DNA from 2 places in the Acinetobacter sp. Ac8 genome. Region 2 is predicted to be linked to the other one. Evidence: riboswitches for the same ligand, from Rfam matches in the RefSeq annotation. Region 2 holds a riboswitch; the other holds the start of a gene.
What was found. A riboswitch is a leader RNA that binds a small molecule or an ion and turns the genes downstream of it on or off. The one in region 2 is predicted to bind manganese.
Positions count from the first base shown of each region.

Region 1: it holds a riboswitch for manganese, as region 2 does, so the genes downstream of both, ACZ5QH_RS00830 (TMEM165/GDT1 family protein) here and ACZ5QH_RS11680 (TMEM165/GDT1 family protein) in region 2, are expected to answer to the same signal.

Region 1 covers NZ_AP043689.1:182,371-190,621, forward strand. The annotation lists gene aceE (pyruvate dehydrogenase (acetyl-transferring), homodimeric type) at 1-2,158, shown strand, start outside; gene ACZ5QH_RS00825 (2-oxo acid dehydrogenase subunit E2) at 2,161-4,146, shown strand; yybP-ykoY riboswitch at 4,509-4,666, shown strand; gene ACZ5QH_RS00830 (TMEM165/GDT1 family protein) at 4,755-5,333, shown strand; gene ACZ5QH_RS00835 (oxygen-binding di-iron domain-containing protein) at 5,547-6,344, shown strand; gene ACZ5QH_RS00840 (YkgJ family cysteine cluster protein) at 6,434-6,799, shown strand; gene guaB (IMP dehydrogenase) at 7,023-8,251, shown strand, end outside.
Region 2 covers NZ_AP043689.1:2,480,310-2,488,560, reverse strand. The annotation lists gene ACZ5QH_RS11700 (APH(3')-VI family aminoglycoside O-phosphotransferase) at 1-164, shown strand, start outside; gene ACZ5QH_RS11695 (YcgJ family protein) at 889-1,218, shown strand; gene aqpZ (aquaporin Z) at 1,562-2,254, shown strand; gene ACZ5QH_RS11685 (NAD(P)/FAD-dependent oxidoreductase) at 2,478-3,797, opposite strand; yybP-ykoY riboswitch at 4,295-4,440, shown strand; gene ACZ5QH_RS11680 (TMEM165/GDT1 family protein) at 4,511-5,086, shown strand; gene ACZ5QH_RS11675 (phosphoethanolamine transferase) at 5,092-6,714, shown strand; gene ACZ5QH_RS11670 (IucA/IucC family protein) at 7,252-8,251, shown strand, end outside.

The sequences.
Region 1 (8,251 bases), 2.3 Mb from region 2:
GCAGTTCCCAACTGTTTCGATGGGCCTTGGTCCAATCATGTCAATTTATCAAGCGCATATTCAAAAGTACTTGATGAATCGTGGTTTGATCAAAGAAGAAAACCGTAAGGTTTGGGCGTATCTTGGCGATGGTGAAATGGATGAGCCAGAAAGCTTAGGTGCAATCTCGCTTGCGGGTCGCGAAAAATTAGACAACTTAATCTGGGTGGTTAACTGTAACTTACAGCGTCTAGATGGTCCTGTACGTGGTAACGGTAAAATCATTCAAGAGCTAGAGTCACTGTTCCGTGGTGCAGGCTGGCGTGTGATTAAGGTGGTCTGGGGTCGTCATTGGGATCCTTTATTGGACAAAGACACCTCAGGTGCTTTAAAAGCCCGTATGGATGAAACGCTAGATGGTGAATACCAACGCTACCAAGTAAAAGGTGGCGCTTATACCCGTGAAAAATTCTTTGGTAAATACCCTGAAGCTGCGGAGTTGGTAAAAGGCTTAAGTGATGAAGATATTGATAATCTGAATCGCGGTGGTCATGACCCATACAAAGTGTATGCCGCGTATGCTGCAGCAATGACCAGCAATGGTCAACCGACTGTAATCTTAGCGAAAACAGTGAAAGGTTATGGTTTGTCTGACGAAATTGAAGCTGTCAACAAAACCCACCAAATCAAGAAAATGCAACACGATTCATTGAAATATGTACGTGACCGTTTCAATTTACCATTCTCTGATGAGCAACTTGAAGAGCTTCCATTCTATCGTCCAGGTGAAAACTCACCTGAATTGAAATATATGAAAGCACGTCGTGAAGCTTTAGGTGGTTATTTACCTGCACGTCGTAAAGACAGTGAAGTATTGGCGATTCCTGAGATTTCAGTATTTGATGGCGTGCTTAAAGGTAGTGGTGGTAAAGAACAATCAACCACGATGGTTATGGTGCGTTTGATTGCAGCATTGTTAAAAGAAAAAGCCATTAAAGACCGTGTTGTGCCTATCGTACCTGATGAAGCGCGTACCTTCGGTTTAGAAGGCATGTTCCGTCAGTTGGGGATCTATGCTGCGCATGGACAAAACTATACCCCAGAAGACCAAGAACAGCTCATGAACTATCGTGAAGCGAAAGATGGTCACATGTTGCAAGAAGGGATCAATGAAGCAGGTGCAATGAGCGCTTGGTCAGCATTGGGTACCAGTTATTCAACCAATAACTTACCAATGATTCCGATGTATATGTATTACTCAATGTTTGGTTTCCAACGTATTGGGGATATTGCATGGGCAGCGGGTGACTCTCAGGCACAAGGCTTCTTGTGTGGTGCAACAGCTGGTCGTACAACATTAAATGGTGAAGGTTTACAACACCAAGATGGTCATTCTCATATCTTGGCAGGAACGATTCCAAACTGTGTAGCGTATGATCCTTGCTTTGGTTATGAGTTAGCTGTGATTGTGCATGATGGTTTACAACGTATGTATGTGAATCAGGAACGTGTGTTCTATTACTTGACGCTCATGAATGAAAACTATGACCAACCTGCATTGCCTGAAGGTGCTGAAGAAGGCATCAAACGTGGTATGTACTTGTTCAATAAAGATGAAAAAGCCACAGTTCAGTTATTGGGTTCAGGCGTGATTCTGCGTGAAGTGATTAAAGCTGGGCAAATTTTACGTGATGAATACCAAATCCATTCCAATGTATGGAGTGTAACAAGCTTCAATGAATTGGCACGTGATGGTATGGCTGTTGAAGAATACAATCGCCTACATCCACTTGAAGACGGTAAAGAGTCTTGGGTTTCTCAGCAATTACGTGACACGGATGGTATTGTTGTTTCAGCAACAGATCATATGCGTGCCTATAGCGAACAGATCCGTGCTTATCTTCCAGATAGCCGTCCATATGTAACATTGGGTACAGATGGTTATGGTCGTTCAGATACACGCAGTAATTTGCGTAGTTACTTTGGTGTAGATGCGGCACATATTGTGGTTGCAACATTGAAAAAACTTGCTGATGAAGGTGAAGTTGATCCGCGTTTGGTGAAAGATGCAATCTCTTCATTTGAACTTGATGTTGATCGTCCAGTTGCATGGTTACCGCAAGCGCACCCATCTGTACAAGAAGTTGCTGCTTATACTGAAGTGACAGAGGAGAAATAATGATGCAAGTTAAAACTCCTGATATTGGCGTTGATAAGGCCACTGTTGCAGAAATCTTGGTGAAAGTCGGGGATACCATCGCTGTTGATGACAGTATCGTTCTACTTGAGTCAGACAAAGCCTCTGTTGAAGTGCCAAGCACTTCAGCAGGTGTGGTTAAAAGTATTGCTGTTACGGAAGGCGATGAAGTTTCAGAAGGTGCTGTGTTGATCGAAGTTGAATCTGCGGATGCAACAGAGACAGAATCACCAGCACAACCTGCTCAAGAAGCTGCAAAAACTGAACCTGCTGTAAAAACTAAAGCTGAACCTGTGGCGTCTGTTGCACCTTCTGCATCTACGACAGCTTCATCTCAAACAGTTGAAGTTCAAGTGCCAGATATTGGTGTTGAAAAAGCTTTGGTCGGCGAAGTTCTGGTTAAAGTGGGCGACGAAATTGCGGTAGATGACAGCATCGTTGTAGTGGAATCGGATAAAGCAACGGTTGAAGTTCCAAGTACAGTTGCTGGCACGGTTGAAAGTGTTGTGGTCAAAGAAGGCGATAATGTTAAAGAAGGTGTGGTACTGATTACAGTGAAAACTGTAGGGGCTGCAACGACTTCGGCGGCAGCACCTGCTGAAGCGCCTCAACAAACGTCAGCAACACCAACTCAAGCTGCTGCACCAGAAGCATCAGCGCCAGCCCAATCGGGTAAAGTTGAAGTTGCTGTTCCTGATCTGGGTGTAGATAAAGCAACAATTTCTGAAATTTTGGTGAGCGTAGGCGATCAAGTTGAAAAAGACCAAAGCCTTTGCGTTGCTGAGTCGGATAAAGCCTCTGTAGAAGTACCAAGTACGGTTGCTGGTACGGTGACGGCGATCCATGTGGAATTGAATCAGTCTGTAAGTCAGGGCACTGCTTTGGTAACGATTGAAGCACAAGGTCAGACTGCATCAGCACCGCAAGAAAAACCAGCCGCTCCAGCATCACAAGCTGCATCAGCACCAGCCGCGAAAACGACAGCTTCAACGCCAAAAGCTGAAGTGGCCGTTGCTCAAGCGGGTACTGAAAAGTTATCTAAAGCACAACAAGCTGAAAATGCTAAAGTTTATGCTGGTCCAGCCGTGCGTAAGCTTGCGCGTGAACTGGGTGTGGTTTTATCACAAGTCGAGGCCTCTGGCCCTCATGCACGTGTGATGAAGGATGATGTTTTTGCTTTTGTTAAAGCCAAATTGACTGCACCGCAAGCAGCAGCTCAAACAACTGCTGCGCCAGTCGCTTCAGGTTTGCCTGCATTACCAGATTTCAGTGCATTTGGTGGTAGTGAAATTGCACCAATGACGCGTTTACAGCAAGTGTCTGTACCGCAATTGTCATTAAACAATTTTATTCCGCAAGTGACACAATTTGATTTAGCAGATATTACTGAACTAGAAGCTTGGCGCGGTGAGTTAAAAGGGAAATTTAAGCAAGATGGTATTAGCTTAACGATCCTTGCCTTTATTGCAAAAGCGGTGGCGTTTTTACTCAAAGAAGAGCCTTATTTTGCAGGTCACTTGGCAGATGATCAAAAGTCTGTGCTGTTGCGTAAAGAAATCCATATGGGAATCGCTGTGGCGACACCAGATGGTTTAACTGTTCCAGTATTGCGTAATCCTGATCAAAAATCGATTAAGCAAATTGCCATTGAATTGGGTGAGTTAAGTAAAAAAGCACGTGATAAGAAACTTTCTCCGAAAGACTTACAAGGTGCAAACTTTACTATTACTAGCCTAGGTTCAATTGGTGGTACTGCATTTACGCCATTGGTGAACTGGCCGCAAGTTGCGATTTTGGGTATCTCACCTGCAACGATGCAACCAGTATGGAATGGCTCAGGCTTTGATCCAAAACTGATGTTGCCATTGTCATTGTCTTATGACCATCGTGTGATTAATGGTGCGGATGCTGCGCGATTTACCAATAAATTGACCAAGTTGTTATCAGATATTCGTAACATCTTGCTTTAAGTTTTAAATTATAGAAGACCTCGCTTTAGGCGAGGTTTTTTATATGGATCTGATTTTGTTTTATCAATAATTTTCAAACCTGCTTTAAAGTCATTATTCAATATAGTCAATCTGTCAAAAAACTCAGGCACAAGAATATAATTTCTCTTAATTAATATTTTTAATTAAATCAATCGGCGACATCCCTGTCGCCCCACGATGGGATAACCATCGTGGGTTCAAAATTAGTGAAGAAACGAAATTGAATTCATCCTCTGCGGGCATTAAAAATGCTTCGGCACGATATTTTTTGAAGTTTATCTGAGCTTTAAATTTTTTAATTTTTAAAAATTGAAAATGATTGATAAAGCGTTGTAGAATAGCTGTACTTCATTGGGGAGTAGCCGCTGTTTGTCATCTGCGAGATGATAAATGGGTGATGATCAACATAATTACTCAACAGAGTATGGTCATCATAGCAAAGAACCAATTTAGCTGAAGGTGTTTACTCAGCTATCTTTTGTTGGCAAGACCTTTGATTTATCACTCCGCGTTGAATAGGCGACTATTCATATTGGCTAGCAGGAGGGGTAAGTCATCGGTAAATATTGCTAGCCAGAGACTTTGAAATGTTAAATGCCTTCCTCATCTCTTTAGTGGTTGTCGCTTTATCCGAAATGGGCGATAAAACACAACTGCTCGCATTACTTCTTGCTGCACGTTTTCGTAAACCTATTCCTATTTTATTTGCAATTTTATTAGCAACTATTGTCAATCATGGGGTATCGGCTGTGCTTGGTCAGTGGATTACCACAGTCCTTAGCCCGACAGTATTACTTTGGATTGTGTCACTTGGCTTTATTGGTATGGCCGGGTGGATGTTAATTCCAGATGAGTTGGATGATGAATCTGAAAGTATTAATAAATGGCAAAAATATGGGGTCTTTGGTGCAACCTTTGTATTATTCTTCCTTGCAGAAATTGGGGATAAAACCCAAATCGCCACAGTGGCACTTGCTGCACGCTTTGACAGCATCGGTTGGGTAACTCTAGGTACGACATTGGGGATTATGTTGGTCAATGCACCTGCTGTATTTATTGGCAATAAATTGGCAGATAAATTACCTATTGCTCTGATTCATAAAATTGGAGCTGCAATCTTCTTTATTATTGGTGTCGCCGCTTTAGTTCAGCATTACTTTTTTTAAGCGCAATTTTCCAAGCTGATTGAACATCAATAAAGGCATCTATTTTTAAAGCTGAAAACCCAACTTAATGTTGGGTTTTTTATTATTCTGAGAATGATGACACAAATAATCTTTAAACTTAGGTTGTAGATTTATTGTAACTTTGAAGAAAACCTTATATGTTGTATGGGATAACTAAAGATTTATTTTAAAAAAGGTTTTGGGGTTTCTGGTATGGCTTTAGATCGCACCACGTCGCAAGTTTTGTTTGATAATGGCACTCATAAATGTATAAGTTTTACCAGTTTGGTGAAAGGTGAAGGTGTACAAGCCAATCAGTTTCTTATTTTAAATAATGAACGTGCAGCAGTATTAGATCCGGGCGGTGATTTGACCTATGTGCCCCTGACCATGGAGCTCAATAAATACACCCGATTACAAAATTTAGACTATGTCATGGCATCTCACCAAGACCCTGACATCATTACCTCAATGCCGCGTTGGTTGGTCTATACCGATGCCAAAGTGGTCGCATCTAAATTATGGGCACGCTTTTTACCTCATTTAAACTCAGCATTTATGAGTGACCGTATGAAAGGGGGCTGGTTAGAACGTCTAATCGAATTGCCTGACCAAGGTGGCTCTATTCCATTGGGAGAAACGCGCATCATCGTAGTTCCTGCGCATTTCTTACATTCCGTTGGAAATTTCCAGTTTTACGATCCAATTTCAAAAATTTTATTCTCAGGTGATATGGGTGCATCGATTGTTGATGATGCCTCGAAACCAATTGAAGATTTTGCAATGCACATTCCAACCATGCATGGTTTTCATCAGCGCTATATGTGTACCAATCGGGTGATCCGTTTATGGGTGAAAATGGTGCGTCAAATGGATATTGAAATGATTGTGCCGCAACATGGTAAGCCGTTTATTGGTAAAGAGATGATTCATCAGTTTTTAGACTGGATCGAAAATTTACAATGCGGTGTCGATTTGATGGATGAGTCCGTGTTTACCTGTCCGCAATAAAAAATTCAAAAAAGATATTGAGTTTGAGTGCGACTTTTTTTAGGATTTTCTTGCCAAAATTTTAAATTGATAACGAGAATCTTAAAAAAATGTTGTCACAAATCTCAGCACAGGATGCGTGCTTAAGTTGCGGAGCGTGTTGCGCCTTTTTCCGAGTCTCATTTTATTGGGCAGAAGGAGAAGCCATGCCGCCAGATTATGTCGAACCTTTGACAGCCGTGTATTCTTGTATGCAGGGCACCAATCAAAAGCAACCACGTTGTGTGGCATTAAAGGGTGAGATTGGACAGCAAGTCAGCTGTAGTATGTATGAGCAACGGAGTTCTTCATGCAAACAGGTACATGCTGGGGATTCACAATGTGCAAAAGCAAGACAAGGCTATGGTTTAATTCCCCTGATCGAAATAGAAGTCGCTACCCCCAGCAATGATGAAGACTTTGATCAGGTGTGTTAACGCTTCATTGGGAAAATTTAGGATATTAAGGCAGAAACTGTAAGTCGACAGTCTACTGTGGTGTTAAATCCACGATAATTTTATATTCAAAGCCCATTTTTATTTCAATAAGATACTGAAAAATAAAGTGTGATCGAGAATAAGATAAATCGGCACAATAAAAAATGAAAATTGAACGGAAATTTGTATATAATAGCTCACGGAAATTACCAGCGAGACTGTTATGTTGACCATCGTTCAAGAAGCGCTAACCTTCGATGATGTCTTATTACTCCCTGCCTATTCTACTATCCTCCCAAAAGATGTCTCTCTAAAGACACGCCTCACACGCGGCATTCAACTGAACATCCCTATGGTTTCAGCAGCAATGGATACTGTGACTGAGTCACGTATGGCGATTGCAATGGCGCAAAACGGTGGTATTGGTATTTTACATAAAAACATGGATATTTCTGCACAAGCTGCAGAAGTTCGCCGTGTAAAAAAATTCGAAGCGGGAATGGTGAAAGATCCAATTACCGTGACACCTGAAACCACGATTCGTGATTTGATGGCAATTACACAAGCCAACAACATCAGCGGTGTACCTGTCGTTAAAGATGGCAAAGTGGTTGGGATTGTAACTGGCCGAGATACTCGTTTTGTAACGAACTTGGAACAACCAGTAAGCAATATCATGACAGGGCAAGATCGACTTGTGACTGTTCGTGAAAATGAATCGAAAGAAAATATTCAAGCATTATTGCAAAAACACCGTATTGAAAAAGTATTGGTGGTTGATGAAAGCAATGCATTAAAAGGCTTAATTACAGTTACAGATTTCCGTAAAGCGGAATCTTATCCAAATAGCTGTAAAGATGAATTAGGTCGTTTACGTGTTGGTGCTGCAGTGGGTACTGGCGCTGAAACCCCAAGTCGTGTTGAAGCTTTGGTTGAAGCAGGCGTTGATGCGATTGTAGTGGATACAGCGCATGGTCATTCTGCGGGTGTGATCGAACGTGTCCGTTGGGTGAAAGCAAACTTCCCTCAAGTTCAAGTGATTGGCGGTAATATCGCAACGGGTGATGCTGCTTTGGCATTACTTGATGCAGGTGCAGATGCGGTGAAAGTGGGTATTGGTCCTGGTTCAATCTGTACGACACGTATCGTTGCAGGTATTGGTATGCCACAAATCTCTGCAATTGACAGTGTTGCCAATGCATTGAAAGACCAAATTCCATTGATTGCTGATGGTGGTATCCGTTTCTCTGGGGATATGGCAAAAGCGATTGGTGCTGGTGCAAGCACAATTATGGTGGGTTCACTTATGGCGGGTACTGAAGAAGCGCCTGGTGAAGTTGAATTCTTCCAAGGTCGTTATTACAAAGCATACCGTGGTATGGGTTCTTTGGGTGCAATGGCTGGTGCGACGGGTTCTGCCGATCGTTATTTCCAAGACTCGAAAGCAGGCGC
Region 2 (8,251 bases):
TTGGCCGTGCTGGGTTAGCAGATGAATTTGTAGATATATCCTTTGTTGAACGTTGCCTAAGAGAGGATGCATCGGAGGAAACTGCTAAAATATTTTTACAGCATTTAAAAAATGATAGACCTGACAAAAGGAATTATTTTTTAAAACTTGATGAATTGAATTGATTCCAAGCATTATCTAAAAATACTTAATTGTCTTTTTACGTCGCTAAATTTTAAATAAATAAGTGAAGAGCGTTAGTGGAGCCATTGATTTAAAGTTTTATATCACCAATAAATCTAAATTTTGGTTTTTAAAATGAGCTTATTTAAAATAACTAAAACTGTTTATTAGTTTAACTTGTGATTTAAGTTTTTTTGAATATAAAAGTGTTAATTTATGAGCTTTACAAGTTTATTTAAATTTCATCGTGCAACATTTTTAACCAATTTTATTATCGATGGTATTTTTTTGTCTGCTTTTCTTTTCTTAGTCTTTTATCTATCTGTCAGCCATATAGTATTTTATTAAATTCTTATGGGAAATGACGAATGTTAAATTATCTTAAGAGCTTTAATAATATCAATACTTATTTGATTTTATCGATAATTCTGCTGTTAATCATAATATCTCTAGATTATTTCTAAACTGAATGAATGTTTATAATGAGTGATTCATATTGCTATTGAAATCGCCTTCTCACTTTGAAAGAAGGCGAGGATGAGGGGCTTTTATGTTGATTTATCGTTTTAAAAATATCTTATAAAAGAAGCCTAATGTGTTTTCTTATATAGGTTTAAACATAATTGTTGTATATATTAAATCTAATTGATCTTATAATTTTCCTTTATTTTTTTGTATTGTTTTGCAGGTTTAAAAGTGAAAATTTCTAAAGGATTATTGAGTCTCATCAGCTATGCTTGTTTAATCATCAGTTTTCCAGTGATTGCTAAAACCAACACAAGTTTAGTTTCACCTAAAAAAGGTGTGATTTGTGATCAATATATTTGTGTAAATAACAAAGGTGTATCAAAATCACTTACAGCTCAATATTTAGGAACCCAAAAAGCGAATAAAGTTTTCTCACAAGGCGATTTTGATCACTCTGCATTTACTTTCTCAAATGGGGTGTTCTGCGATACAAATACAAAACGATGTCATGTAGATCGATATTTTGACAATGGACATCGAAGTAAAGTTAATCAAAAGATAACAGATCAGCTTTTTAATAATAAGTAATTCTTTGCCATAAATCGGCTAAAGAGCTCACCCGCAGATGGGCTTTTTGATTGATCTTCAAATTTTTAGAATGCTGTGTTCTATTAAATAAGATTGTATAAATCTATATACATGTTAATAATTACCAATAGATTTATTAAATCATTCCTTCTTCCCCCTCTGAATTGGAATTTTAATTTGTCTAACAAACCCTTCAATCGAAGGGTTTGTTTTATAAAAATTATGAATTTAGTCATTTCATCAATTACTTATGCTTTTTGTAAAATAATTCATGTTTTTGTTTGAAAGTGTGACTTGTTTTGCTAAATTTCGCTTGGATTTATTGAACAGAAAAGTAATGAACATGAATAAATATTTTGCAGAATTTATTGGAACATTTTGGCTGGTCTTTGGAGGGTGTGGTAGTGCAGTACTTGCTGCAGCATTTCCAGAATTGGGTATCGGTTTTGTCGGTGTTGCACTCGCGTTTGGTCTCACTGTACTGACTGGTGCTTACGCATTAGGTCATATTTCAGGTGGACATTTCAATCCCGCAGTAAGTATAGGTTTATGGGTTGGTGGTCGTTTTAATGCAAAAGACTTAGCACCATACATCATTGCTCAAGTCGTAGGTGGTATCTTCGCTGCATTTATATTGTATTTGATTGTACAAGGTCAAGCAGGATTTACTGGTACGGGTGGATTTGCAACAAATGGTTTTGGTGATTTATCGCCAGGAAAATATTCTTTGCTTTCTGCATTATTAATTGAGATTGTCTTAACTGCCGTTTTCTTAATTGTAATTCTCGGTTCTACAGATAAACGTGCACCAGCTGGTTTTGCACCTATTGCTATTGGTTTGGCATTAACTTTGATTCATTTAATCAGTATTCCTGTCACCAATACTTCGGTCAATCCTGCACGTAGTACAGCAGTGGCTTTGTTTGCTGAAACGGCTGCGCTGAGTCAATTATGGCTTTTCTGGGTTGCACCAATTGTTGGCGCTGTGATTGGCGCTTTAATTTATAAGTGTTTTGAGCAAAAAAATATCCAATAGCATTAAAGATCTTTCATAAATCAAAAAATGATCATGTGGAGTGAATCATATTGGTATTGAAAATTCTTTCTCCCTTTGGGAGAAGGCTAGGATGAGGGTGCTTTTATGTTGATTAATGGTTTTAAAAAGGACTTATGAAAGAAGTCTATTATCAATACGCCTAACTCTAGACAACATCATAAAAACCTCCCTCGGGAGGTTTTTTTCATGACTGAGATTAGGTTTAAATAAGTGGTACTTCAGCTAATATTTTTTGAGCTGTTTCATCGCCATTTAAATATGCGCCATGAACCGTACCCGCATATTTCAAGCTACAATGTTCGCCAGCAAAGAAGATTTTTTCTTGAATTGGTTGATGCAACACTTTAACAATATCCTCACTGTGCTTTAGTGAGGGAAAACTAAAAGAACCATAGCTATAAGGGTCGGCGCCCCAACGTGTAACGATGAGTTTTTTAGGTGTATGGGGAATATTGTTAAATTGTTTCTGCAAGTTACTAAAAATAAACTTTGATATTTCATGATCCGCTGAATTATCAATAAACTCAGATTGCTTTCCTCCAAACAGCATTAAATAAATGGGTTTTTTATAAACTCCAGATAAGTCTAGAATATTAAAACAACCAAGCTCATTCCAATAGAAATCACTTATCTTGTCTATCGGCATTTTGGATCTAAAAGAAAGTGGTTGTTCTAATTCAAAAAATACTTTATTAAAGGATCCAAATCCAATATCTTGAATAGATTGAGTATAGTGATGAGGTAATGGAGGATAAAACGCGATATGATTTTTCTTTAAAATTCCTAGTGGGACAGTAACCACTACACGGGAACCTATATAAAAATTATCATTGGAATCAATAATTTTGACATAATCATTTTCACAGATGATTTTTTTTACATCAACATTGAATTGAATGTCGATTTTTTTTGAAAGCACGTCTATAACTTGGGCATAACCATTGGGAAAAATAACTTCATCACCATCAAAATAACCTTCGTAATTTTTGTAATTTGATGAAAGTAGCTCAAGATTTGTCGCAAATGGGTCATTTGCTATTCGATTGAAAAAGTTAAATAATAATTGTTTAAGATAATCTTCTGAAAATGTATTACCTGAATAATGTAGAGAAGAAATTATTTCTTCAGTCGCCTTGAGGGCAGATTGCGTTTGTGTTTGAGAAAGTTGCTTTTCTATTTCTTCTACATAAGATTCAAACTCTTGAACTTCTTTGTCAGAAAATAACAACCCATTTTCATGAAAATATTGTGATTTGTCATAGTTAAATACAGTTGTTGCTATATGGTTCTCTTGGGTAATTTCCCAGATAGGATTACCTTCAACGCCATGAATCCATGATGCACCTAAATCAAAAACATCAGCATCAGATTGCAATGAATCTATGCGCCCACCTGTGCGAGATCTCGCTTCGAGTATGGTAACTTTTTTACCATTTTCTTGTAATTTTTTAGCGCATGCGATTCCTGCTATCCCAGCGCCAATAATAATAATCGGTAAATTAATATCGCTATGTTCCAACATAAAAATCTATAGCTCAGTTTTGTATCTAAAATTAAGATAATACACCTTATACTTCTCAGATAAAATTATTTGATTTTTATTTTAAAAAAAACAATAAATTATATTTTATCACATTGATTACAGGTTCTTTAGAATGGCTGAGGCTGTTGAATAATAATCTTTTAATATGAGCTTTTTTTGTTTTCGATAAAAGCACCAAGTAGAATGAAATTAAAGTCATGCTTATGCGACCAATGCGTACTCGCAATGGCTGCTATTTAAAAATAAATATTATATAATTTATTGAATTTAAATGTTTTTTATGGGTGTTTATCGTTTTTAATATTATTTCCCTCTAGCTAAATATATTCATAACTTTGCAATTTTGTTACTGATCAATATTTAAAATATTTTTATAGGAATATGCGCTGAGGAGATGGCGTAATCAAACAGGAATGAGTTTTTTTAATTTATCTAAAAAGTATGATTGAAAACTACACTTGATTCTACTAAAATAAAAAAACTTCATTGGGGAGTAGCCGCTTTTTACCTCAGGTAAAAAGGTGATGGTCAACATAATTGCTTAAACTGGCATGGTCATCATAGCAAAGAACCAAATGATCCTCCGATCATAGATTTCTTTTTGTTGGCAAGACCTTTGATTTATGACTCTGCTATGGCTAGCAAGAGTAATAAATCATTGGTAATTATTGCTAGCCAGAGAAATTATTATGATATCTGCTTTCCTAATCTCTCTTGCTGTAGTTGCTTTATCTGAAATGGGAGATAAGACCCAATTACTGGCACTACTGCTTTCTGCACGATTCCGAAAACCTATTCCTATTCTAATCGCTATATTTCTTGCGACACTGGTAAATCATGGTGTTTCTGCCGTACTCGGGCAGTGGATTACGACTGTTCTTAGTCCGACTGTCTTATTGTGGATTGTTTCTCTAGGATTTATTGGGATGGCCGTATGGATGTTAATCCCAGATAAGCTAGATGATGAATCTGGAAGTATCGATAAGTGGCAAAAATACGGTGTCTTTGGCGCAACCTTTGTGCTTTTCTTTTTGGCAGAAATTGGTGATAAAACTCAAATAGCGACTGTGGCATTAGCTGCTCGTTTTGACAGTATCGGCTGGGTAACTGTAGGTACCACCTTAGGAATAATGTTGGTGAATGCTCCAGCCGTATTTATTGGTAATAAGCTTGCAGAAAAGCTTCCAATTTCACTCATTCATAAAATTGGCGCACTTGTCTTTTTAATTATTGGTGTTGCTGCACTTATTCAACATTACATTTTCTAATGACAATGAAGCGATTTAACCGAATACCAGTAAGCTGGCAACGCATGTTTTTTATACCGTATCTACTTGTACTACCACTGATCACTTTACTGTTATTAGGTTTAGCTGGGAGTTGGTCGGATAGTGTTCGTTTGGCATTTTTATCACTACCAGGGTGTTGGTTGTGTTTTCAAGCCACAAAAAAATCAAATTTATTTTGGAAATTATTTTCAATCATTTGGTGGTTTATTTTTATATTTCATACCAGCTTACTCTCAGTAAGTTGGTTGTTGTTCAATAGTGACGCTGAAGCATATTCAATTATTGAATCTATCGCGAATACAACATTGAATGAAAGTTTAGAATTTTTTCAACTGCATCTTGGCTTTTTTATCCTATTTGTTGGCTTGATTTTAAGCGCTTTGATTTTATATTTTTTTATTTTATTTAAATATTTTAATACGCGTGAGTTCCATGATCAGAAAGTACATCGATTAGGACGTTATGCTATAGGTTTGTTATTTCTACTGTGTACTGTCAGCTATGCGATTAAGCCTTCAATTGCTTTACATCCATTGCCATTTTGGTATGGATACTATGGCAAAATTCAAGATTTCAAACAGCGTATTCTACAGCATGATCAGATACATAAAGAATGGACATTGAATGCAGAACAGCGCTTAGATTTTAGTGGTCAATTGAATAAAAGGCAGACACATACCATAGTTTTAACTGACAGCATTACCAGTTTTAATTTTGGATTATGTGGCTATCCACGAAATACAACACCTGAGTTAACTCAACGGAGTGAACTATTCAAAGTCTTTTGTCGTGGATACTCACCAGCATCTTCTACTATTCAATCTTTACGTTATTTGTTTAATGATGGTACGCGAAATGCAATGGATGATCATGCCCCTGAAAATATTATGGCATACGCTAAGGCTGCTGGTTTTAAAGTTTATTGGATTAGTAACCAAGATGATGTTTATATCTCTTCACTTTTTGCCTCATTTGCAGATGAAGCTGTTTTTATCAATAAAAAGTCAGGTCGTAGTAGCACGTCATTAGATGAAAATATTCTGCCCGCTTATAAAATTGCATTGGATGACCCAGATCCTCGTAAGTTGATTATTCTGCATCTCATTGGTTCACATCCAAATTATAAGTTGCGCTACCCAGAACAATTTTCTAAGTTTAATGATTCTAGCAATGATGAGGTTGAAGAAAAGCTTGAACGAAATGAGATCAATCACTTAATTCAGTTAAAACGCAATGAATACGATAACAGCATACTTTACCAAGACTGGGTTGTTGCAAAGTTATTCGATCTTTTAATTTCCACACAATCTGATTTTAGATCTTTTACCTTTTTATCGGATCATGGTAATGAAGTCGGGCATGCTAAAAACTATGCTGGGCATAGTGCAAATACTGAAGCTGGCTACCGTATTCCAATTATTATTTGGTATGATCATATGCCGACTAAAGGAATAGTCAGTGAAAAACCAATTGATGCCAGTGACCTAGATCGATATGTATTACACCTCATGGGTGCTCATGATCGATTGGATCGTAAAGAAAAATTGTGTTGGTTAGATCAAACTTGTAATTTTGTACCTCAGTTACTTTGGCATTCACCAAAATAAACAAGCGATATTATATTAGCTTTGGACAAAATTTTTGCTAAACCGTATCGCTCTGGTTGATTGGGTCAGATTGGCTTCGACAAGATCTAGATGAAATAGCATTTTAAAGAAGCGACACAATTCACGGATATCGTTAAATCTACTTTTTATTTTTCCATTAGAAATATCACAATAAATCAATAAATAAGCCTTAGATTAAAATCTGCTAGTGAAGTTATAGATCAATAAAACTTGCTAAATAATCTCTTAAAATGAAAATTTCGATGAAATTTCTCAATTCTAAATGAGAATATTATCATTTATTACAATTGAAAATTTTAAAATATAAACCATAAGAAAAAGACCAATTCATCATAAATCTTTACAGAATCATAGTGTTAAACCTGTATAGACAAGCAGGGTATAACATTTCATTCTCAAATGAGAATGATTATCATTATTTTGTGTTAAGCAGAGCTACACGATCCAAGAAAACATAAATCAAATTTCTAGATCTTTTTAGTGCAGTAAAAAGTCTTGTACAGAGGATATGGTCAGATGAAAGAGCTTGCCAGCCGATTGGCGATGCAGCACCTAATCAATGCATACTCACAAGAAACAGGAAGTAGAATTTTACTGGAGAAATATCAGCAAAACTCTACACAACTTGCGTTTAGCCAAGGCTTGACCTTGTTAATGATTCCATTGGAATCCATCCAATCCCAATTATATGTACCGCTTTCGTATAGAAGTCTTCTAGGGCGGCATCGAATAGATAAACTGCCGCAGATTTTTAATAAAGGACAAGCGCAAAGGTTTAGTCCAATTGCGATGGTGTGCTTACTTCTAGAAGAGCTGCTACGAAATTCTGTTGAATCCTTAGATTCAGCATCATTGGTTGAAAAATGGATCCAAAGCCGAGATGCTTTAGCTGAGTTTTTAAAGCAGCGTCAATATGATTTTGACCAATTGATTCAAGCAAAACAAGATTTTATCCAGACAGAACAAGCCTTGATTCTTGGGCATAGTATGCATCCAGCGCCAAAGAGTCGCACAGGTTTTGTTCATGAAGATTGGTTAAAGTTCTCACCAGAACATAAAGGTCAAACACAACTGTATTACTGGTTAGTTGCACCAGAATATCTGGCAGAAAGTACGACATCAGATCAGCCAATCACGACTCAACTCATCAAGCATATGCAATGGTATTTGAGCGAAGCAGAATTAGATTTAATTCATACACATTCAAGCTATAAATTATTGACACTGCATCCATGGCAAGCACGTTATTTACAGAGCAAAGATTGGTATAAAGAGTTAAAAGCCAAAAAAAAACTAATTGATTTTGGTGAAAAGGCTTGGCATTTTTCCGCAACAACATCCGTCAGAACATTGGTCAGCTATTCAGAGCCGTGGATGGTGAAACTTTCACTATCCGTGATGATTACCAACTCTATCCGAGTCAATTTGGCCAAAGAATGTCATCGTGGAGAAATAACGCGTCAACTTTGGCAGGGGTCAATGGGTCAATCGATTTTAAAATCTTGTCCTACTTTGA